3 regions of the Streptomyces sp. NPDC002133 genome follow, and region 2 is predicted to be linked to each of the others. Evidence: riboswitches for the same ligand, from Rfam matches in the RefSeq annotation. Region 2 holds a riboswitch; each other region holds the start of a gene.
What was found. Region 2 has a riboswitch for cobalamin ahead of ABT078_RS28175 (ribonucleoside-diphosphate reductase subunit alpha). Riboswitches for the same ligand answer to the same signal wherever they lie in the genome.
Positions count from the first base shown of each region.

Region 1: linked by a shared signal. The riboswitch ahead of ABT078_RS18765 (acyl-CoA thioesterase) and the one ahead of ABT078_RS28175 (ribonucleoside-diphosphate reductase subunit alpha) in region 2 are both predicted to bind cobalamin.
Region 3: linked by a shared signal. The riboswitch ahead of ABT078_RS08445 (cobalamin biosynthesis protein) and the one ahead of ABT078_RS28175 (ribonucleoside-diphosphate reductase subunit alpha) in region 2 are both predicted to bind cobalamin.

Region 1 is NZ_JBEOXF010000017.1:35,385-43,236, reverse strand. It holds gene ABT078_RS18805 (cold-shock protein) at 123-326, opposite strand; gene ABT078_RS18800 (restriction endonuclease) at 617-1,261, shown strand; gene ABT078_RS18795 (hypothetical protein) at 1,328-2,044, opposite strand; gene ABT078_RS18790 (helix-turn-helix domain-containing protein) at 2,417-2,845, shown strand; gene crcB (fluoride efflux transporter CrcB) at 3,209-3,583, opposite strand; gene ABT078_RS18780 (DUF190 domain-containing protein) at 3,580-3,927, opposite strand; gene crcB (fluoride efflux transporter CrcB) at 3,924-4,406, opposite strand; partial or broken gene ABT078_RS18770 (transposase) at 5,278-5,531, opposite strand; cobalamin riboswitch at 5,739-5,957, shown strand; gene ABT078_RS18765 (acyl-CoA thioesterase) at 6,111-6,485, shown strand; gene ABT078_RS18760 (hypothetical protein) at 6,595-6,813, shown strand; gene ABT078_RS18755 (DUF6207 family protein) at 7,076-7,267, opposite strand; gene ABT078_RS18750 (NAD-dependent protein deacetylase) at 7,607-7,852, opposite strand, start outside.
Region 2 is NZ_JBEOXF010000037.1:27,619-35,470, reverse strand. It holds gene ABT078_RS28195 (GntR family transcriptional regulator) at 1-168, shown strand, start outside; gene ABT078_RS28190 (DUF3311 domain-containing protein) at 469-723, shown strand; gene mctP (monocarboxylate uptake permease MctP) at 720-2,345, shown strand; gene ABT078_RS28180 (GNAT family N-acetyltransferase) at 2,479-2,991, shown strand; cobalamin riboswitch at 3,034-3,158, shown strand; gene ABT078_RS28175 (ribonucleoside-diphosphate reductase subunit alpha) at 3,290-5,668, shown strand; gene ABT078_RS28170 (ribonucleotide-diphosphate reductase subunit beta) at 5,668-6,735, shown strand; gene ABT078_RS28165 (hypothetical protein) at 6,690-6,929, opposite strand; gene ABT078_RS28160 (helix-turn-helix domain-containing protein) at 7,012-7,852, shown strand, end outside.
Region 3 is NZ_JBEOXF010000005.1:61,325-69,176, reverse strand. It holds gene ABT078_RS08450 (cobyric acid synthase) at 1-1,231, opposite strand, end outside; gene ABT078_RS08445 (cobalamin biosynthesis protein) at 1,228-2,187, opposite strand; cobalamin riboswitch at 2,219-2,358, opposite strand; gene ABT078_RS08440 (hypothetical protein) at 2,495-2,725, opposite strand; gene ABT078_RS08435 (inorganic phosphate transporter) at 2,742-3,965, opposite strand; gene ABT078_RS08430 (class II aldolase/adducin family protein) at 4,232-4,966, shown strand; gene ABT078_RS08425 (alpha/beta hydrolase) at 5,153-6,280, shown strand; gene ABT078_RS08420 (hypothetical protein) at 6,415-7,788, shown strand; gene ABT078_RS08415 (VOC family protein) at 7,845-7,852, opposite strand, start outside.

The DNA.
Region 1 (7,852 bases), on a different contig from region 2:
GCAGGCAAGCGAGGACGATGAGGGGGGCGGGGCCTGGGCCATGTCATGCGGCGCCTCCAGGCCCGGCGCAGCCGTGAATGCACGACAGCGGAAGGCCCAACGGCATAACGGACGGCGGAACGTCAGGCGGGTGTGACGTTTTCCGCTTGCGGACCCTTGGGGCCCTGAACAACATCGAACTGGACTTTCTGACCTTCGGCGAGTTCGCGGTATCCGGTGCTGGCGATGGCCGAGTAGTGGACGAACACGTCCGGGCCACCGCCATCCTGTTCGATGAAGCCGAAGCCCTTCTCCGTGTTGAACCACTTCACAGTGCCGGTAGCCATTTTTCCATCTCCTTCATGGGGGCGAAGCAACTTCCGGGTGCGGCGGTTGCCGTGCAATCTTCGCCTCTGCCCGGGACCAGGGGAAGCAGCCACGCCCCTTCACGGAGGGTGCCGTGACCCACAGCCCTCGGGCGCGTACACCCCGCTCAGGCGCAACCCTGCTCACGGCTCGATCTCAAGGATAGGGCAGAACTCAGGTCCCCTGCCTGTTCAGGCGAACATGTTTGGGTAGGGGCCAGGATCGCCGGTCAAAGGGTTCAGGCCCGTGGAATCGGCGTTCCTGCTCCGAGGTGGCGGTACGCGCCTCGCCTGTCCTCGTCGTGCTTGCAGCCGCCAGCCTGCTGTACGTCCTGTGGCGCGCATGGCGATCGGCCAGGGCCGGGCGTGTGCAGGCCGAGACTCTGGTCCGCCTGCGGATCACCCTGGCCCGGATCGATGCCATGAACGACCAGGACTTCGAGTACGCACTCAGCGACCTCCTCGTCCGGGACGGCTGGACCGCACGGCGCGTGGGGCAGCAGGGAGACCAGGCCGCCGACGTCATCGGCGAGCACCACCGAGGCGGCCTGATCGTCCTGCAGGCCAAGCACACCAAAGTCGGCGGCAAGGTCGGCTCGCACGTGATGCACCAGGTGAAGGGCGCCGCCGGCCCCGTCCACCGAGTCGACGTCGCGGTCGTCGTCACCAACGGCTCCTTCACCCGCGACGCCAAAATTTGGGGAGACCGCCACCAGGTCCACTGGGTCGACCGCGACTGGCTGCGTACCTGGGCCAGGAATGGAACCCCGCTCCATGACCTGCTGCGCCTGCCCGACCGGCCGGCCGGGCGAACGACCCGCCTGCGCAAGGTACGTCCGCTACCGGCTGACCATCAGCCCGAGCAAGGTGCCGGGCACGACGACGGACCTCCCGGAGAAGCCCTGGCCGCCGGTTAGGGCCTGCTCGGTCGACCATGTGCTCACCAGGCCGGGCCGCAGCGTACGGGTCCGTCGGCTGCAGGTTCAGACGGTGGGTGCCTGGTAGAGGCCGCGCCCGGCGCGGTGCGCGCGGGAGGTGGCGATGAGGCGGTCGAGGGTGCTGCGGACGGTGTTGATGCCGCCAGTGGTGTCGCTGCGGCCGAGGGCCTCGGCCACGTCCCTGGCGCGCAGCGGGGCGTCGGCATTGCGGGCCAGGACGGCCATCACCTGCTCGGTGAGACTGCCGGTGTCCTGAACGGTGTCCGAGGGCGTGGTGCCTGGCGACTGCTTGGTCTTCTTCGCTGTCTTGGCAGGGGCGGGCTTTGTCGCCGGGCGGCGCTTGGCCGGCTTGTCGGCAGGCTTGGGTGCGGCCCTCTTCGTGGTGCCGGCGTTGGTCTTGCGGGCCTTGCGCTGGGTTGTTGTCTTCTGCGGTGCCACCGCGGGCTCGTCGGTCGCAGCAGTTTCGACGGTGGCCGGTTCGGGTTCCGGGTTCGTCTCGGTGGCAGCGGCAGGTTCGTTCGAGGCTGAGGCTGCTTCGGCGCTAGCAGGTGCAGGAGTCTCGGCGGCGCGGGGCTGCGGGATCGTAGTGGCTGACAGGGCGCTCAACGCCGTCAAGGCGCCGCGGACCGATTCCAGACGCTCCGAAACGGCAGCAAGCTCCTCCTGGAGTGCCTGCTGGTGCTTCTCGAGCTCTGGAAGCTCCTCCTGGAGCAGGGCAGTTGTTGCTTCCATACTGTTCGCTGCGGAGGCTGCCGTTGTCATGATGTGCTCCTGGGAAGTGGGGGGCGGGCATTTGGGACATGCTCGCTGTTGTGATTGCAGAGTACGGCTGTTGCAGGGCGGATTGCACATCGCTTCGTCCGGCCCGCTGGGAGCTGGAGCGCCCGCGGTCCGCCGGCGTGGGACGTTTTCACTTGTGAATGTGGTCGGTTGGGGCCTTGGCCGTACCGGGTGACAACGTGCGCGCGGAGGTGACGGATGGTGCCGACGGGCCTCGGGAGGGCGGACGTGAAGCGTTCGACAGGCCAGATGCTGGACTGGACCAATCAGTCACCCCAGTGTCCTGAACGACATGATGGGGTACTTTCCCGACATGACGCCTTGTTCGCTGCCGAAGTCCCCGGCACTCGGGTCGTGGCACTGCTGCAACCCCCGCAGTCGACCTTCCCGCTGGCCTGCGCGACCGAGGTGTTCGGCGACCACGGCCCGGCGATCCCCGCCCGCTACGCGTACGACTCACTGGCCCCGCTGCTGGAGTGGCTTGCCGGGCGGCTGGACCAGTCGGTCAGCGTCGCCGAGATGGCGGTCCGCTCCCAGGTGTCGGCCCGCACGCTGACCAGGCGTTTCACCGAACAACTGGGCATCAGTCCCGGACGCTGGCTGCTGGACCGGCGGATCGCCGCCACCCGGGCGCTGCTGGAGGAGACCGACCTGCCGGTGGAGACCATCGCGCGTCGGGGCGGCCTTTCCTCGGCCGTCAACCTGCGACGGCGCTTCCACGAGGCCCTGCGCACCACGCCCGCCGCCTACCGGCGCGCCTTCCGCGTGGACGAGGCCGGGTAGGGAGCTCGAGTCCGACCTGGTCCTCCTCATCGGGGTACCGCCGTCGTTCTGTCACAGCTGATCAATACCCCTGGCATGGACCCGACCGCCACGAGATCATCGAACCTGGTCCACGCCGCGACGTAGAAAGCCGGACAGTTGGGGGATTCCCCCATCGAACGCTTTCTTGGGGCCGCCGCGGTGCAGCGGCGCAGGACCTGCTCGGCCTCGGCGGTGCCCAGGCGCAGGGCGGTGGCATACTCTCGATCTGGTGGTACTGCTGGCGGATCAGGGCCAGTTGATCGTCTTGATGGACAGCACGGGCGTGAGGTGGGGCCAGTTGTCGTCCTTCCCGGCCGCTGGCCGGCAAAGTTGCCGAGGCGCTCAGCCCCACATCGACTGGGCGAGTGAGAGGCCGATGAAGATCGCGCCCATGCCGGCGATGACGCTGGCGATCACGTTGGCCGCGGCATAGAACTTCGCTCCGGTCTGTGCCAGCCGCAGTGTCTCGTAGGAGAAGGTGGAGTAGGTGGTCAGCGCGCCGCAGAGCCCGGTGCCGATCAGCAGTTGCATCGATTGCGAGGCTGCCCCGTAGGTGACGGCGCCTGTCAGTGCGCCCAGCACCAGGCAACCCGCCACGTTCACGGTGAACGTGCCCCAGGGAAAGACCGTGTCATGTCGCTTCTGGACCGCCAAGTCGGTCAGATAGCGCAGCGAGGCACCGACCGCCCCGCCGATGATGACCAGAAGCCAGTTCATTTCTTCTTGTCCCTGCCGACGTAGCGCACGACCTCGCAGTCTTCGAGGGTGACCAGCCCCTCTGTGACCAGTTCGTCCAGCTGGGGCAGAAACGCGCGGCTCCGTTCGTCGCTGTCGACGATCAGGATCGCGACCGACAGGTCCTGGCTGAGGGACAGCAACCGGCTGGTGTGGATCAGCGACGAGGCGCCGAACCCCTCTACCCCGCGGAACACGGAGGCTCCGGCCAGTCCGGCCTTGTGAGCCCGGTGGACGATCTCGGTGTAGAGCGGCTTGTGGTGCCACGTGTCGCACTCCTCGACAAAGATCGTCATGCGCAGTGCGCGGCCTGTCAGTGCGGTCATGCGTGCCTCCATGCCAGTGTGCGGCGCGTCAGCCACACCGCGATCCATACCGCCGCCAGTGCCACCAGCGGCGTCAGCCCCAGATAGACGAGCCCCGCGTTTGCCTGGTCGCCGTCAACCAGTCGCTCGACCTCGGCCGCGTACGTCGAGAAGGTGGTGAACCCGCCCAGGACGCCGGTGCCGAAGAACGGGCGCACCAGCCGGTGCGCCGCCCACACCTCGCTGATCACCACCATGAATACGCCGATCAGCGCGCAGCCCAGGGCGTTGACCCCGAGTGTGGTCCAGGGGAAATCGTGGGCCGCGACCGGCCAGATCAGCGAGGCTGCGTAGCGGGCCGAGGTGCCTATCGCCCCGCCGAGCGCCACGACGGCGACGATCGGCCCTTGGGTCCGCAGCAGATCGCGCCGCCGCGCGGCCCTGGACAGGCGGCTATGGGTTGCCTCAGCCGTGGCCGGGGAGGAGCGCGGGGGCTTCATGAACGTACGTCTCCTACTCGCCGCGGCGCCCGGGCATACGGGCCCTGCCGATCGCAAGTAGGGACTGTTGGCGGCGCCCTGGCCGCGGTTTGGGTACGGCAAGCCCCACTGCCGTGCGGCAGCCGCATCGGCTGCCGTAGACACCAGGGTAGCGGGTCGCGCGACATCGCTGAGGGCTGACCGGACTGCGTCCGGCGAAGGCACGCACCACCGTGATGAGCGCCGACCAGCCTCACGGGTTTCCTCGAGCATACGCCGCCCCGGACCTGGCCTCACCTGCACAGCGTGGCACCTGGTGCCGTTGCCGGAACGGTTCGTGCTGAGGGTCCGCGCTTCGCCTCCCGCGGTCTTTGTGTGGCGGACAGGCCGGCGATTGTGCAGCGTGGTGAGCGGGGCCCGCGGGAGGTGGACGGCGTGGACTGTCACGATTCGGCTTCGCGAGTCGTCGTGGGTATCGACTGGTCGCCCTCGTCGCGGTCGGCGCTTCGTTGGGCGGTTCCCTATGCCGGTCTGATCGGGGCGACGGTGGAGACGGCGGTCTACGAGCTGCCGGGGAGAGCGGCTCGCCGGCTCCCGAGCTGGACCACGTCGATACGGAAGCTGCCTTGAGCGGTCTTGTCTCCGAGATCGGTCAAGTGCTCGGCTTGGAGGCAGCTACCCAGGTGAGAGAGCAGGTGTTGCGCGACGATCCGGCCGGGGTGCTGGTGGAAGAGTCGCACGGCGCGGAGGCGCTGGTCGTGGCAGCCGGGGCCGTCGCAACCTCGCCCGGCTGGTGTTCGGGTCGGTGGCCAGTACTGCGCGCTCCGGGCAAGCTGTCCCGTCGTTATCGTGCGACCCGATGTCACCGTACCGGCGGACCCTGCCGCCGGCCGATTCGGCCCACGGCGCCGGCGGCGGCTTGGACGGCACGCAAGATCCTCTCCCACGTGCCATCTGCGGACCACTTGGGATGCCGGTCATGGACCGTTTGCCATTCCCGAAGTGAGTTGACAGGTCTCGTCACGGCAGCCCGGTTCGCAGCCGGAAGAGAATCCCGTTGATCACGTGCCGGTGACAGTGCCAATGCCCGCCTCGGCCAATGTTCTTCGGCAGGCGTGGTTCCAGCACAACCCAGAACGTGAGCAGGGTTGTACAGGAGCCCTCTTGGGGAAGAGGGGGAGTGAACCACCCAAAATGGGCGTATGAGTGCGGTCTTCTGCGTATCTGTCAGGAACGGCTCTCCCTCGATCCGGTTGGGCGAATGCTGCTCAACCGCATTCGGGAGTCGCTGCTGGGGGTGCCGTCCGGGGATGCCGGTCGTCCGGCCGGGGACGATGTGCCGCCTGGTTGCGGCTACGCTGGCCGTGCAGCTGGTTCGCCCCGTCAGCCAGGCGGGTGCGTCGTAAGAGGGAACCCGGTGGGAATCCGGGACTGCCCCGCAGCGGTGAGCGGGAACGACCGCCGTCATCAGCACTGGACCTGACCGGGTCTGGGAAGCGACGGCCAGTAGGAGTCTGCCCCCGGCAGAACGTGCCCGTGAGTCCGAAGACCTGCCACTGCCCGTACGCAGCTGGTGCGTGCGGTGAGCCGGGCGGCCTTCGTTGGCTGTGCCGCCGGGCCGCTTCCCGTGACTCGCGAAGGAGAGTTGACGTGGCCGATACCACTGCCACCCTGCACGTTGTCACCAAGGTCCCTGCCGATTCCCGGGTGACGCTCGCCCACATCATGAGTGAGCACGACACCAACCTGTACGGCACCATCCACGGTGGCGTGGTGATGAAGCTCATCGATGACGCGGCCGCGGCCGCCGCTGGGCGTCACGCCGACGGGCCCGCAGTGACCGTCTCGGTGGACCGGATGTCCTTCCTCGCCCCGGTCCGTGCCGGTGACCTTCTGAGCGTGCACGCCGAACTGGAGCGTGCGGGCCGGACCTCGATGACAGTGATCGTCCGGGTGACTGCCGAGCGGTGGAATGCTTCCGGGCCGGTCGCCGACGTGGCCACCGGGCAGCTGACGTTTGTCGCGATCGACGCCGACGGCCGACCGCGCCCCGTTCCGGCACTGCGGGACTCGGAGGCGCCGGCGGCGGACGGGGCCTGACCTGCCGGGGATGGCCCGGCATTCCGGGCCATCCCGATCAACGCACAGCACTCACCGCCCGTACGCCCTGGTGTGGTTGCTCGCTCAAGCTCGCAACTGTCGACGAGCGGTGGCCGATCAGGACCCGGCCGAGTGGCTGCCGCCGTATGAGGCGTACCGCTGCCAGTACCTGACCGACTGGGTCGCCACCAAAGTGCGCCGGCAGCTCGCCGTCGACGACCGCGAACGCGAATTCCTGACGCAGGGCACCGCGGGTTGTCCGAACACCCCGGTGCAGGTCACCTTCGCCCGTAACCACTGCGCACCCGAGCGGTCGTGGGCACGCTGACGGTCCTCAGAGCGGGGAATGCCGACGTGGTCGCCTGCGTTGTGCTGGGCGTGGTTGTGAAGGGGAATGTGTCCCCGGGCCTCACCTATTGCCTGCAGGGACGATCGTTCGGCTGAAGCCCTGCAGTGCCTTTCGCCGCGTAGGCGACCGCCCTTCACGATCACACTCACGTGCATCCCCAGCCCGGCACGCACCGGGCTGGGGATGACAGCTCGGCCGGCGGCTCGCAGGCCTGATGTCCGACGCGGCCGGCGGGCCGGCCCTACGCGTCGGCGTCCTTGTGCAGGTCCAGGAAGAAGCGCAGCGGCTCCCGGGTCGTCCGGTCCGTCGGAGCGATCGCGCACCGCGCGGCGAGCAGCTGCTGGACCGTGAAGGCGGTCGCGTCATCGGCGGCCGCGACCTCCACCACCGCCCGGCCCGCCCGCGGCACGTGCGCCCTGCTGATCTGCCTCATGCCCGGCACCACCCGTCGGAGCACGGCAGGAGTTCTCCGGTCCGGGCACTGTCACCCGATCGGGGTGCCGGGGCACATGCTGCTCAGTCGCGCGTGTGACGACGTGTACGGTCGGCCCCGCCGCTCCCGCGCCCGGGCCGGGCGGCTGGCACAGCGGGCGGCCCCGCTGCCGTACTTGGGTCTTGCGCCGGCAACGGGAACATGGGTCGATCTTGTCACCAGGGCACACCGGTGCGGACGGATCGGGCTCTGTGTCGCGGGTGGAGGCCGGCTTGGCCTTGCGGCTCTACATCGCTCCAATGGGCTGGTGCGGTGAACGCCGATGACGCCCCACCACCGTCACGATCTCACCCTGGGCGCCGCCGGGCCGTCGATGGGGATGCCCAGCCGATCGGCCACGGTGGTGAGGGCGGTTCCCAGCGGGAGCGCGACCCGGGTGAGGGCGTGCCGGTCGCCCCGGGTCGGATCGCGGTTGACGATCAGCACAGGTTTCCCGGCCTGGCCCGCCTGGCGGACGAACCGGAGCCCTGACATCACCGTCAGTGAGGATCCCAGGACCAGTAGCGAGGCCGCCTCGTGGACCAG
Region 2 (7,852 bases):
ACGCCCCGCGAGGCGGGACTGCTCGGTACGGACGTGGGCCTGCCGATGCTGATGCTGTCCCGGCACTCCCTGGACAGGAACGGCGAGCCGGTGGAGTGGGTGCGGTCGGTGTACCGCGGCGACCGGTACAAGTTCGTCGCGAGGCTGAAGCGGCCCGAGTCGGACTGAGGGCCGGGGAGTCCGGGGGCCGGCCTCCGGAAACAGCACAGCGCCGCGCGGCCGCGGCGGCCGGAGACGGACCGGCCGGGCCCCGGGTCCCCCGGGAGGCGGCCGAACGGTCCGGATGAGCGGTTGAGCGGTCGGAATCAGCCGCCGAGCGGTTGAATTCGGCCGCTGAGCGGCCGCCCCGTGCCGCTGGGCGATTACTGCGTCCGTTATTCGGACAAGGGTTCCATCAAGCGGAACCGTCGCCTAGATTTCGTGCGCGTTACATCAGCGCAGCTGATCAGCGACGGGACGGAGCCGCTCATGCCCGAAGTACCCGAACACAGAAAACCGATCGTCACGCCGGTACGGACGGTCGTGGCCCTCTGCCTGATCGCGCCGTTCGTCGCGATGCTCTGGGTCGGCTCGTACGCGAAGGTCGAACCCACGTTCGCCGGGATGCCGTTCTTCTACTGGTACCAGATGCTCTGGGTCGTCGTCTCGACGGCGCTGACGATGGTGGCCTACGTGCTGTGGCAGCGTGACCAGCGCGCCCGCAAGGAAGGTGCGTCGAAGTGAACGACGGCGTGAACGGCGTCGCACTCGCCGTCTTCATCTTCTTCTTCCTGGCCGTCACGGTCATGGGCTTCCTCGCGTCGCGCTGGCGCAGGGCCGAGAACGAGAACAGCCTGGACGAATGGGGCCTCGGCGGCCGCTCGTTCGGCACCTGGGTGACCTGGTTCCTGCTGGGCGGTGACCTCTACACCGCGTACACCTTCGTCGCCGTACCCGCGGCGATCTACGCGGCGGGCGCGGCGGGCTTCTTCGCGGTGCCGTACACGATCCTCGTCTACCCGCTGATCTTCACCTTCCTGCCGCGGCTGTGGTCCGTGTCGCACAAGCACGGCTATGTGACGACGTCCGACTTCGTGCGCGGGCGCTTCGGCTCGAAGGGGCTGTCGCTGGCGGTCGCGGTGACCGGCATCCTCGCGACGATGCCGTACATCGCGCTGCAGCTCGTCGGCATCCAGGCCGTGCTGGACGTCATGGGCGTCGGCGGCGGCGAGAACACGAACTGGTTCATCAAGGACCTGCCGCTGCTGATCGCCTTCGGTGTGCTGGCGGCGTACACGTACTCGTCCGGGCTGCGGGCGCCGGCGCTGATCGCCTTCGTCAAGGACACGCTGATCTACATCGTGATCGCGGTCGCGATCATCTACATCCCGATCAAGCTCGGCGGTTTCGACGACATCTTCGCCAAGGCGGGCGACGCGTACGCGCAGATCAACCCTGCGACGGACAAGCCGCGAGGCGCGCTGGTGCCCGGGGAGCTGGGCCAGTGGGGTTACGCCACGCTGGCGCTCGGCTCGGCGCTCGCGCTCTTCATGTATCCGCACTCGATCACGGCGACGCTGTCCTCGCGCAGCCGTGAGGTGATCAGGCGCAACACGACGATCCTGCCGCTGTACTCGCTGATGCTGGGGCTGCTGGCGCTGCTCGGCTTCATGGCGATCGCTGCCGGGGTGAAGGTGACCAACGGTCAGCTCGCCATCCCGCAGCTGTTCGAGAACATGTTCCCCGACTGGTTCGCGGGTGTGGCCTTCGCGGCCATCGGCATCGGCGCGCTGGTGCCGGCAGCGATCATGTCGATCGCCGCGGCGAATCTCTTCACGCGGAACATCTACAAGGACTTCCTGAAGCCGGACGCGACACCTGCGCAGGAGACCAAGGTGTCGAAGCTGGTGTCGCTGCTGGTGAAGGTGGGTGCGCTGGCCTTCGTCCTGACAATGGACAAGACGGTCGCCATCAACTTCCAGCTGCTGGGCGGCATCTGGATCCTGCAGACCTTCCCGGCGCTGGTCGGCGGCCTCTTCACACGGTGGTTCCACCGCTGGGCGCTGATCGCGGGCTGGGCGGCCGGCATGCTGTACGGCACGATGGCGGCGTACGGGGTCGCGAGCCCCACGCAGAAGCACTTCGGTGGGTCGTCGGCGGAGATTCCCGGGATCGGGGAGATCGGCTACATCGGTCTGACGGCCTTTGTGCTGAACGTGGTGGTCACGGTCGTCCTGACGTTCGTGCTGCGTGCGGTGAAGGCGCCAGACGGGGTCGACGAGACGTCCCCGGAGGACTACACGGCGGACGCGGGGGACGCGGGTGTGAAGGCGGAGCTCCCCACGGTCGGCGCGAGCACGCACTGACCCACGGAAAGCTCTCGTCCGCGATCGGCGCAGGCTCGGTGAGCCTGCGCCGATCGCCGTCTCACGGCGGGGGCCTCTACGCGCGCCCGTGCGCGCCCGGGCCGACGTCGTCGCCGTGAGGAAGACTGCCGGCATGGACTTCATCATCAGGCGCGCGGAGCCCGCCGAGTACGAGACGCTCGGGGCGATCACGGCGGAGGCGTACCTCGGGGACGGGCTGCTCGACTTCGGGGAGGACGACGAGTACCTGCACACCTTGCGGGACGTGGCGGCGCGCGTCGAGGACGCCGAGGTACTGGTCGCCGTTGAGGCGCAGGGACGGGTGCTGGGCGGGGTGACCTTCGTCGTGTCCGGCGGCCCGTGGGCCGACATCGCCCGCGAGGGCGAGGCCGAGTTCCGGATGCTCGCCGTGGCCAGGGAGGGCCGCGGCAAGGGCGCCGGCGAGGCGCTCGTCCGGGCGTGCGTCGACCGGGCACTGGTCACCGACGGGTGCGTGCGGCTCGTCCTGTCCACGCAGCCCTCGATGCACACCGCGCACCGCATCTACGAGCGCCTGGGCTTCGTACGGACCCCCGAGCGGGACTGGGAGCCGGTCCCCGGGCTGGCCCTGCTGACGTACGCCCTGGAGCTCCGTCCGACGCCGTGACACAACATGTGGTGGGTGACGCAACTCCCCGCCCCCACATGTATGCTCATGCTCGCTGTCGCCGCAGGGGAATCCGGTGCGAACCCGGAACTGTCCCGCAATGGTGTGCCGGCGCGCATGTGTGCGCGCCTGCGAGTCCAAGGACCTGCCGACGGTGCGCCCGGACCGTCCGGCCCGGGTGCCCAAACGTCCGGGCCTCGCGGAAAAGGCCGGTGGACGCGGCGCACCTGCCCCCACAGGCGTGCGCCCGTGCCCCGAGCGCCCCGCCGGCCCCGAGCCGAGCGAGGGAGAGCACCCCGTGACCATCGCGCCGCCCGATCCTGCTTCAGTGCAGCGTGCAGACAAAGCCGATGGGCCAGGCACCGCGCTGCTGCGGACCCTGACCGGCCTCACCGCCGACCTCCCCGACACCGACCCGGGCCGGGTCGCCGCCGCCGCGCTCCGCGGCCGGCAGGCGGGCTCGGACGAGGCCGAGCTGCGGGATCTCGCGACCGAGGCGGCCGCGGGGCTGATCTCCGAGGACCCGGCGTACTCGCGGCTCGCGGCCCGGCTGCTGAGCCTCACCATCACGGAGGAGGCGACCTCACAGGGGGCGACCGCCTTCTCCGACTCCATCGCCGTGGGCCACCGCGAGGGCCTGATCGCAGACCGGACCGCCGCGTTCGTACGCACCCACTCCGCCCGGCTCGACGCGCTGATCGACGGCGCCGCGGACGACCGCTTCGGCTACTTCGGTCTGCGCACTCTCTACAGCCGCTACCTCCTGCGGCACCCGATCGCACGCAAGGTCATCGAGACGCCGCAGCAGTTCATGCTGCGCGTGGCCACCGGGCTCGCCGAGGACGACTCGGTCCGCGCCCTCGACGAAGTCGCCGCGCTCTACGGGCTGATGAGCCGGCTCGACTATCTGCCCTCGTCCCCCACGCTCTTCAACTCCGGCACCCGCCACCCGCAGATGTCGTCGTGCTATCTGCTGGATTCCCCGCTCGACGAGCTCGACTCCATCTACGACCGCTACCACCAGGTCGCGCGGCTCTCGAAGCACGCGGGCGGCATCGGCCTCTCGTACTCCCGTATCCGCTCCCGCGGTTCGCTGATCCGCGGCACCAACGGCCACTCCAACGGCATCGTGCCGTTCCTGCGGACCCTCGACTCGTCGGTCGCCGCCGTGAACCAGGGCGGCCGCCGCAAGGGCGCGGCCTGCGTCTACCTGGAGACCTGGCACGCGGACATCGAGGAGTTCCTGGAACTGCGCGACAACACGGGCGAGGAGGCGCGCCGTACGCACAACCTCAACCTCGCGCACTGGATCCCCGACGAGTTCATGCGCCGGGTGAACGGGGACGCCGACTGGTCCCTCTTCTCCCCGGCCGATGTGCCCGACCTCGTGGACCTGTGGGGCGACGACTTCGACGCCGCGTACCGGAAGGCGGAGTCGGCAGGCCTCGCCCGCAGGACCATTCCGGCACGCGACCTCTACGGCCGCATGATGCGCACCCTCGCGCAGACCGGCAACGGCTGGATGACCTTCAAGGACGCCTCCAACCGGACCGCCAACCAGACCGCCGAGCCCGGCACGGTCGTGCACTCCTCCAACCTCTGCACCGAGATCATCGAGGTCACGAACGACGGCGAGACGGCCGTCTGCAACCTCGGCTCGGTCAACCTGGGCGCCTTCGTCACCCCGGCCGGTGACATCGACTGGGAGCGGCTCGACGAGACCGTCCGCACGGCCGTGACCTTCCTCGATCGGGTCGTCGACATCAACTTCTACCCGACCGAGCAGGCGGGCCGCTCCAACGCCAGGTGGCGCCCGGTGGGCCTCGGCGCGATGGGCCTCCAGGACGTCTTCTTCAAGCTCCGGCTGCCCTTCGACTCGGCGGAGGCGAGGGCCCTCTCCACGCGCCTCTCCGAGCGGATCATGCTGGCGGCGTACGAGGCGTCGTGCGAACTCGCCGAGCGCAACGGCCCGCTGCCCGCCTGGGAGCGGACGCGCGCCGCGCGCGGAGTGCTGCACCCCGACCACTACGACGTCGAGCTCACCTGGCCCGAGCGCTGGGCGGCGCTGCGCGGGCGGATCGCGACCAGCGGCATGCGCAACTCCCTCCTCCTCGCGATCGCGCCGACCGCGACCATCGCTTCGATCGCGGGCGTGTACGAGTGCATCGAGCCCCAGGTCTCCAATCTCTTCAAGCGCGAGACGCTGTCCGGTGAGTTCCTGCAGGTCAACTCCTATCTGGTGGACGACCTGAAGAAGCTCGGCGTCTGGGACGCGCAGACCCGGGAGGCGCTGCGCGACTCCAGCGGCTCGGTGCAGGGCCTCAACTGGATCCCGGCGGACGTGCGGGAGCTGTACCGCACGGCGTGGGAGATCCCGCAGCGCGGCCTGATCGACATGGCCGCGGCCCGCACCCCGTTCCTGGACCAGTCGCAGTCGCTGAACCTCTTCATGGAGACGCCGACCATCGGCAAGCTCAGCTCGATGTACGCGTACGCCTGGAAGCAGGGCCTGAAGACGACGTACTACCTGCGCTCCCGCCCGGCGACCCGCATCGCCCGCGCCGCATCCGGCGCGAAGCCGGTGGCCACCACCGTCCCCCAGCAGCAGGCCGCCCCCGACGCCGACGCGATCGCCTGCTCCCTTGAGAACCCCGAGTCCTGCGAGGCCTGCCAGTAATGTCCCACCCGTCGCCCGCCCCCCACCCCTCGACGACGGCGCTTCGCGCCGACACCTCCCGGATTCCGAAGAATCTGCTGGACCCGGGCTTCGAACTGACGCTCCGTCCGATGCGCTACCCGGACTTCTACGAGCGCTACCGGGACGCCATCAAGAACACCTGGACCGTGGAGGAGGTCGACCTCCACTCCGACGTCGCCGACCTCGCCAAGCTCTCGCCCGGCGAGCAGCACATGATCGGCCGGCTCGTGGCCTTCTTCGCGACCGGCGACTCGATCGTCGCGAACAACCTCGTGCTGACGCTCTACAAGCACATCAACTCCCCCGAGGCGCGGTTGTATCTCTCCCGCCAGCTCTTCGAGGAGGCCGTGCACGTCCAGTTCTATCTGACGCTGCTGGACACCTACCTTCCCGACCCGGAGGACCGCACGGCAGCTTTCGCCGCCGTCGAGAACATCCCTTCGATCCGCGAGAAGGCGCAGTTCTGCTTCCGGTGGATGGACTCGGTCGAGACGATCGACCGCCTGGAGACCAGGGCCGACCGCCGCCGCTTCCTGCTGAACCTGATCTGCTTCGCGGCGTGCATCGAGGGGCTGTTCTTCTACGGCGCCTTCGCCTACGTGTACTGGTTCCGCTCCCGCGGCCTGCTGCACGGTCTCGCCACCGGAACGAACTGGGTGTTCCGGGACGAGACGATGCACATGAACTTCGCCTTCGAGGTCGTGGACACGGTCCGCAAGGAGGAGCCGGAGCTCTTCGACGACGAACTCCGGCAGCAGGTCACCGACATGCTGAAGGAGGCGGTGGAGGCGGAGCTGCAGTTCGGGCGCGATCTGTGCGGTGACGGCCTGCCGGGCATGAACACCGAGTCGATGCGCGAGTACCTGGAGTGCGTCGCCGACCAGCGGCTCACCCGGCTCGGCTTCGCCCCGGTCTACGGCTCGCAGAATCCGTTCTCCTTCATGGAGCTCCAGGGCGTCCAGGAGCTGACGAACTTCTTCGAGCGCCGGCCGTCCGCGTATCAGGTGGCGGTCGAGGGCTCCGTCGACCTGGACGCGGACTTCTGACGGTTCTGCCGGACACATGCGGGCGGGGGCCCGGACCGGGTGACGGTCCGGGCCCCCGCCCGCTCCGCGTCCCGGTGCTCCGCCTCACGCAGCCCGCGGTCGATGGCGCGGTCCCTTGCGTACCCGATGAGCGACGGAAGGCCGACGAACACGAGCATCCCGACGATGACGAGGTAGGTGAGGAATGTGTTCATGCCCTCCACTCTCGCCTTCGGGCTCCCGGAATATCAGTGGCAGGACTGTCGGCAACCATCGAATTACTGCCACACTGGATCCATGCTGAAGAACGTGGCAGCCGTCCTGCTCGACGGCGTACACCCCTTCGAGCTCGGAGTCCTCTGTGAGGTCTTCGGCCTCGACCGCAGCGACGACGGACTCCCGGTCCACGACTTCGCCGTGGCCTCGGCGGAGGGGCCGCAACTGCGAACCCACGCCGGTTTCACGCTGGCCGTGGAGCACGGGCTCGACCGGCTGGCGGAGGCCGATCTGATCGCCGTGCCGACCGGGAGCAACTACACGGAGCGTGAGTACCCGCAGGAGCTGCTGGAGGCGCTGCGCGCGGCCGTCGACCGGGGTGCGCGGGTGCTCTCCGTGTGCACCGGGGCCTTCGTGCTGGGGGCCGCGGGGCTGCTCGACGGCCGGCACTGCACCACTCACTGGCGCCATGCGGCCGCACTGGCCGACCGCTGTCCGCGGGCGCTCGTCGACCCCGATGTGCTGTACGTCGACGAAGGGCCGGTGATCACGTCGGCCGGCACCGCGGCCGCGATCGACGCCTGCCTGCATCTCGTGCGCAGTGAGTACGGCCCGGAGGTCGCCAACAAGATCGCCCGCAGGATGGTGGTGCCGCCGCATCGCGACGGCGGGCAGGCGCAGTACATCGACCGGCCGCTGCCGCGCACCCGGTGCGACACGGTGGGCGAGGTGCTCGCCTGGATGGAGCGGCACCTCGACCGTGAGCTGACCGTGGAGCAGTTGGCGGAGCGGGCCCACATGTCACCGCGGACCTTCGCGCGCCGGTTCCACCAGGAGACGGGGACGACGCCGTACCGCTGGCTCCTGCGCCAGCGGGTGCTGCTGGCGCAGGAGTTGCTGGAGGCCACGGACGACACGGTGG
Region 3 (7,852 bases), on a different contig from region 2:
AGGGTTCACCGTCCAGCACTTCGGCGACGCCGTGGTGGATCTCGTACCCGTCGACCCGTTCGCCCAGCGCCTGACCGACCGGCCGGGCGAGGGTCTTCTCGCGTGCGAACCGCACCCGCACCGGCAGCAGTCCGAGCCCCGCCACGGAGCCGGCACGCGACTCGACCTCGTCGTCGATGTGTTCGCCGAGCAGCTGGAAGCCGCCGCAGATGCCGAGCACGGGGCGGCCGTCCACCGCACGGCGCACCAGCGCGTCGGCGATGCCCCGCTCGCGCAGCCACTCCAGCGCGCGGACGGTACCGCGCGTTCCGGGCACGACCACCAGGTCGGCGTCCACCAACTCCTCGGCGCGGTCCACGAAGCGCACGACCACGCCGGGTTCGGCAGCCAGCGCGTCCACGTCGGTGAAGTTGGACATCAGAGGCACCGCGCACACCGCGACCCGCAGCACGTCCTCACCGGCCGGCGGGGCGACCACGGACTCCCTGACCGCGCCCCGCAGGGACACGCGCAGCCCGTCCTCCTCGTCGATGCCGAGGCCGTGCGCGTACGGCAGGACGCCGTACGTCCGCCGGCCGGTCAGCCCGTGCAGCATGTCCAACCCCGGTTCCAGCAGCGTCACATCGCCCCGGAACTTGTTGACGAGGTAGCCCGCGATCAGCTCCTGGTCCTCCCGGGCGAGCAGCGCCGTCGTACCGAAGAACTGCGCGAAGACCCCGCCCCGGTCGATGTCCCCGACCACCAGCACCGGGAAACGCGCGGCCCGTGCGATGCCCATGTTGACGATGTCGGTGCGGCGCAGGTTGATCTCGGCGGGGCTGCCCGCGCCCTCGCAGATGACGGCGTCGTACGTGCTCCGCAACTTCTCCAGGCACTCCATGACCGGCTCGAAGAGTGCCTGCTGCCTGCCCCCGTGGTAGCCGCGCGCGCTCAGTTCGCCCACCGGCCTGCCCATCAGGACGACCTGGCTGGAGCGGTCGCTGCCGGGTTTCAGCAGCACCGGGTTCATCAGCGCCGACGGCTCCACGCGCGCCGCCTGCGCCTGCATGGCCTGCGCCCGGCCGATCTCCGCACCCTCGCGGGTCACAAAGGAGTTGAGGGACATGTTCTGTCCCTTGAAAGGCGCGACCTTCACGCCCTGGCGCACCAGCCACCGGCAGATCCCGGCCGTGACGACGCTCTTGCCGGCGTCCGACGTGGTTCCGGCGACCAGCAGTCCGCGCCCGCTCATGCACGCCTCCCCTTCATCCCCTTCAGGGCCCCGGCGGCCGCCCGCGCGCCCGCGCACGCCACGAGTGCCAGCAGCCCCACGCGCCTCGACAGCCGCACCGCACGCTCGATGTCCGTGACCTCGACGGCCCGGCCGCCGCTGTTGAGCACGGGGCGGTGCTCGACCCGTCCGGCGTACGACAGCGTGCCGCCGAGCCGTACGCCGAGCGCCCCCGCGAACGACGCCTCCACCGGGCCCGCGTTGGGGCTCGGGTGCTTCGCGGCGTCGGCGCGCCAGGCCCGTACGGCACCGCGGGGGTCGCCGCCGGCGAGCACCGCGAGTGCGGCGGTGAGGCGGGCGCCAGGCCAGCCGGCGGCGTCGTCGAGCCGCGCCGAGGCCCAGCCGTACCGGCGGTGGCGTGGCGACTTGTGACCCACCATCGCGTCCAGCGTGTTCACGGCACGGAAGCCCACCAGCCCGGGAACTCCGCCGAGCGCACCCCACACGAGTGCGCCGACGACGGCGTCGGAGGTGTTCTCGGCGACGGACTCGACGACCGCGCGGGCGATCCCTGGGCCGTCCAGCGCTTGAGGGTCGCGCCCGCACAGATGCGGCAGCCGCTCCCGGGCGACCTCGATGTCGCCGGCCGCCAGCGCCCCGCCGATCGCCCGGGCCTCCCGCCCCAGCGACGTACCGCCGACGACGGCCCAGGTGGCCGCGGCGGTCAGCGCGATGGACGCCGTACGGGAACGGCGCACGGAAGCAGCGGCCAGCGCACCCGCCGCGATCGCGCCCCCGGCGCACACGACGGTGTGCACGGCGCCCCAGCCGCGGTGGTCGCGCCACAGCACCCGTTCGACGGCAGCGGCGGCCCGGCCGAACGCGGCGACCGGATGTCCTCGGCGCGGATCGCCGAAGAGCAGGTCGCCGGCGAGTCCGGCAGCTGCACCGCATGCAAAGGTCCGCTCTGCACGCATGTTCGTCCTCACTCAGGGTCCGCGCCCTGGCTCGACGTGACCGGCGGTGAGAGTTCCTGGCTCCGGGAGTGGAGTGCACCCGTGACAGTGGCGGGACCGCGCCGGATTCGCACCGGCTTCCTCTGCTGCCGCCGTAAATGGCTCCGGAAGTCCACCACGGCCGCGAACACCCGTCAACTCGCCCTTGACCTGCGGCGGGACAGTGTGCGCAGTCCCACAGCGGTGTCCTGCCGCGAGTCCGACGTACGACAGGGGCCGGACGCACTCGAAGGTGTGTCCGGCCCCTGTGACGAGAATGCGCCGGCTGTCAGACGACGATCAGATGGATCCCGTACGCCACGGCCCCGGCGCACAGCGCGAAGCAGGCGTAGGCGCCCGTGCGGGCGAGGGCCGCGGAACCGCCCGAACCACCCTGCGCGGAGGCGGCTTGCTGCTTGGCGAGGCCCACGATGCCCAGGGTGAACAGGCCCACCAGGGCGACGGTGACGACGAGGCTCACGCCGAAGACGGAGCCGAGAGCTGCCCAGTCGATCTTCATGCTGTTCGTTACTTCCTTACACCGTGGCGGCGGGTGCGGGGGCGGGCTCACCGCCGGCCGCGGGAGCGGCCGGCGCGGGGATGGTGACCTTGAGACCGTCCAGCGAACCGGCCCCGGCCTCGGTGCCGTTCGCGCCGGTCTCGTCGTCGGTGACATTGGTGTGGTCGACCGGCTTGCGGCGCGAGAGCGACCAGATCACACCCGAGCCCGCGATCAGCAGCAGCGCGACGGCGGCGATGCCCCAGGCGCCCTGGCCGGCCAGGAACTCGGCGGCGGCGCCCACGGCCGCGGCGGCCGGCAGTGTCAGACCCCAGGCGACGAACATCCGGGTGGCGGTGGACCAGCGGACCACGCCGCCCTTGCGGCCGAGGCCCGCGCCCATCACGGCGCCGGAGCAGGACTGGGTGGTGGAGAGCGAGAAGCCGAGGTGCGAGGAGGCCAGGATCACCGTCGCGGCGCTGGTCTGGGCGGCGAAGCCCTGCTGCGGCTGGAGATCGGTCAGGCCCTTGCCCATGGTGCGGATGATGCGCCAGCCGCCCAGGTACGTACCGAGGGCGATCGCCACACCGGCGGAAACGATGACCCACATCGGGGGGTTCGAGCCGGGGGCGAGGACGCCGCCGGTGACCAGGGCCAGGGTGATGACACCCATGGTCTTCTGCGCGTCGTTGGTGCCGTGGGCGAGGGAGACGAGTCCGGCCGAGGCGATCTGGCCGGCGCGGAAGCCCTTGGACGTGGCCTTGTCGTCGGCCTTGGCGCCGATCCTGTACGTCAGCTTCGTCGCGAAGAGCGCCGCGAGGCCCGCCACGAGCGGCGCGGCGACGGCCGGGATCAGGACCTTGGTGACGATGGTCCCGCCGTTGACGGCGGAGAAACCGGCGGACATCACGGCGGCGCCGATGAGACCGCCGAAGAGTGCGTGCGAGGAGCTGGACGGCAGGCCCAGCAGCCAGGTGAAGAGGTTCCACAGAATGGCGCCGACGAGCGCCGCGAAGATCACTTCGGTGCGTATGCCTTCTTCGTTGATGATCCCGCCGGAGATCGTCTTGGCGACCTCAACGGACAGGAATGCGCCGACAAGATTCAGCACGGCGGACATGGCCACCGCCGTCTTGGGCTTGAGCGCGCCTGTCGAGATGGTCGTCGCCATCGCGTTGGCTGTGTCGTGGAAACCGTTCGTGAAATCGAACACGAGAGCGGTGACGATCACGATCCCGAGCAGAAGCGTGATGTTTTCCATTTACCCAGGCTTCTTTTGGATGTCAGTGGCTCGCCGACCGTAGGCAACCTGGATGAACGGAAGGTGAACTGAGGCGGGCGGTGCGGTGTCCCAAGGGGATGTGCCCACTCCGCCTGCAAAGGGAAGGAGTGGAAGAAACCGGTCCATTGCAGCGTTTCGCGGGCGAGCAGCCGGGCCGCCGATCCGCCGAGGAGATCCTGGTCACTCCCGGCCGCTCGGAGGGCTCCTGCCGCTGCTCGCGTCGCATGCCCTGAAAGGATCACCGCATGACCAGGCAGCAGGGACAGGCACCGGGGCGGGACCAGCGGAACGACCAGCGACGCGAGCAGCGGCAGGACCAGCGGCAGGACGTGGTCGGGCACGCCTGGGCGGACCTCGTGGCCACCGCCCTCAGAACCGCGGTGGACGGACTCGTCGTCGGGACCTCGGGCAATGTCTCCGTACGGGTCTCCACGGACGACGGCGAGCTGGTCCTGGTCACCCCGAGCGGAGTGCCCTACGACCGGCTCGGCGCGCATGCCCCCGTCGCCGTCGGCCTCGACGGGCGGCAGCTGCTCGGCGAGCTCACCCCCACCAGCGAGCTGCCGCTGCATCTGGAGATCTACCGCGCCACGGACGCGACGGCCGTCGTGCACACCCATGCCGTGCACGCCACCGCCGTCTCCACCCTGGTCACCGAGCTGCCGCTGATCCACTACATGGCTGCGGCCCTCGGCGGCCCCGTCCGTGTCGCCCCGTACGCCCTCTACGGGACGGACGAGCTGGCCTCGAACATGCTCCGGGCCCTCACGGACCGCACGGGCTGTCTCCTCCGGAACCACGGGACCGTCACGTACGGAGCCTCGCTCGACCAGGCATACGACCGGACGGCCCAGCTGGAGTGGATGTGCCGGGTCTGGCTCACCGCGAGCTCCGTCCCCGGCCGGGAGCCGTCCCTGCTCTCGCCCGCCCAGCTCGACGAGGTGCGCGACAAGCTCCGGACCTACGGCCAGTCCCGCTGACAGCGCCGCGTACGCGGCTCCCTCCGGCCGCCTGGCCCCGCGCCGCGTCTCCGGCCGCGCCGCGTCTCCGGCGGCGCTGTGCACCCCGCTCCCGCCGAGTGCGCGGACCACGCTGATCGCACGGGAGCGTCACCCGTCGTGCCCTGTCCAGTGGCAGCACTGCGGTGACGTACCGACACTGGAGCAGTGCGCCCGGTTACAGCGACGGCAGCGGCCGTCACCACCCTCATAGGTCTCGGTGCGGCCACGTTCGCGGCCGGCCGTTACGCCAGCGACGCCGCACTCAAGGTGACGCCCGGACGGCCCTTGCCAGGTGAGCCCCGGCTCACCGTCCACGCCACGGGGCCGGGCCGTATCACCCTCACCCGCAGCCTCGTCTCGCTTCGGCCCGGTACGTACGGACTCACCGGCACGGATGTGCACGCGGTCGTCGGTCCCGTCCTCGAGGACGTACCGCACGCCGCGGACACCGTCGTGCGCCGGCTGGAGAGCGTCGGGCACGGCAGCCTCGACATCGGCACCAAGGTGCGGCTCACCCCGCAGGTGCACAGCGGCACCCCGAGCAGCGCCCTCGGCATCGACCACGAGGACGTGGACATTCCCGGTGAACTGGGCTCGCTGCCCGCCTGGTTCGTCCGCGGCCCCCGCAGCACCTGGGTCATCGCCGTGCACGGCCTGGGGGCCACGCGGCAGCACGCCCTGAACCTCGTGCCCTTCCTCGTCGGCCGGCAGCTGCCCGTGCTGGCCGTCGCCTACCGCGGCGACCCCGGCGCGCCAGACTCCCCGGACGGCCTCGGCCACCTCGGCGACTCCGAGTGGCGCGACCTCGACGCCGCCGTCCGGTACGCCGTGCGCAACGGCGCCGAGCGCGTGATCGTGCACGGCTGGTCCACCGGCGCCGCGATGGCTTTGCACGCCGCCGCCAACTCCTCCTACCGCGACCGCATCGCCGGGCTCGTCCTCGACTCCCCGGTGCTCGACTGGCAGGCCACCCTGCGCGCTCTCGCCACCGCCCGGCGCACCCCGTCCTTCCTGCTGCCGCTCGCCGTGCGCGCGGCCCAGGGCCGCACCGGGCTGCACGGCGACCGGCTGCGCGAGGCCGCCGACCCGGACGCCCTGCGCGTCCCCACGCAGATCTTCCACGGCCCCGACGACAGACTCGCGCCCTGGGGCCCTTCCCGGGAGCTCGCGGCCCGCCGCCCGGACCTGGTCAGCCTCCAGACCGTGCCCGACGCTCCGCACGGCGCCATGTGGAACGTGGACCCGGCCCGCTACGAGGAGGCCCTCCGCCGCTTCCTCACCCCCCTTGTCTAGCAACCATTCCCGCAGCCCCGCGGCACCTTCCGAGCAGCGGCGGAGCGACTCCGGAGCCGCCCCGCGGCAAGCCCGTTCCGCGCGATCACAGATTCCGTTTGGGCTTTCGGGCCGTCAACGGGAAGACTGCCCCCGTGACGTCCCGTAACCTGCGCGACTCCAGACTCCGTCTTGTCCGCCCTCGTCCCACCGTCACGGCCCGCCGCGCCGTGTCGAACCGGCGTACGCGCCCCGCTCCGCGCCCGCCCGAGGGCACCCCGCCCGCCGCGGAACTGGCCCGCCAGGCGCGCGAGGTCCTCGCCGACGCGGTCCGTGTCGCCCGCTGGGCGGCGGCTGTGCGCGACGCCGCCGTCGGCCCGGCCGCGCTGGAACGGGCCGCGGACGCGCTGGAGTTGACGCCGGACCAGGTGAGCGCCGGCTGGGACCGCGCCCGGCTCGCCGGACTCGTCGAGCTCCACGGCGCCACCGCGCGCCCCGGCTGGCGGCTGAATGCCTGGGACCGCGACGACACCGCCGTGCTGAGGGGCTGGGTCGCGCTCTTCGACGCCTGGTCCCTCGTCCACCCCGCGCCCGCCGACGTCGCCCCCGCGGCGGTCGCCGAGGTCGTCGAAGCCGTCCCCCAAGTGCTCTCCCTGCTTCAGCTCTCCGCCGGCCCCGTGCTCGTACCGGCCCTGCTCGACCTGCTGCAGCAGCGCGTCGTGGAACTCCGCGAGGAGCGCTGCGAAGTGCCCTACGGGGCCCAGCCCGACCCCGCCAAGACCGTGCCCGGGACGGTCCGCTCCGACGTGCCCCTCTCCGCTCTGCTCGACTGGGCACTGGAGGGCCTCGCCGCCGTGGGCGCGCTCACGCTCGGCCCCGGCCAGGCCACCCTCACCCCGCTCGGGAACTGGGCGGTCTGGGTCAAACTCGAACAGATCTGTGTCGCCGCCCAGAGCCCCGCAGGCCATATCGAGCACTCCGCCGAGGACATGCTCCGCGCCTGCGCCGGGCTCACCCCCGGGCCCGCCCGTGACGAGTACCGAGCCTGGCTCGCCGCCCGTACGGTCTCCAGCGCCGTCAGCGAACTCCTCGCCGCCGCCCGTGGGGAGGACGCCCTGCTCCGCGGCCTCGCCTTCGAGGCGCTCCGGGTCGTCGGCGCCCCCGCCGAGGCCGGAGTGCGCGCCGCGGCCGAAGAGTCCTCCCTGCGGCCGTACGCCCTGCTCTGGCTCGCCGAGTACGAGGGAGCGGACCCCGAGGACACCGCGGACGTGCTCACCCGCGAGGAGGCGACCTGGCTCTGGGTCGACACCGCGGCCGCCGTCGCCGACCACGGCGACACCGCGCTGCTCGTCCGCCACCTCGACTCGGCCGTCCAGGGCACCGTCCCCGCACTGCTGGACGAGGTAAGGGCCGTCGGTCACCCGCGCACCGTGCAGGTCCTGGTCGCCCTCGCGGCAGCCCACCCCGACCCCGCCCTCGCCAAAGCCGTCCGCCGGGCTGCCTTCCAGGTCCACACGGGAGGCGTGTAGGCCGGTCGGGCAGGGACGGAGTGCGGGCCGGTCCTCCGGATCCGGAGGGATGCCCCCTAGCTCT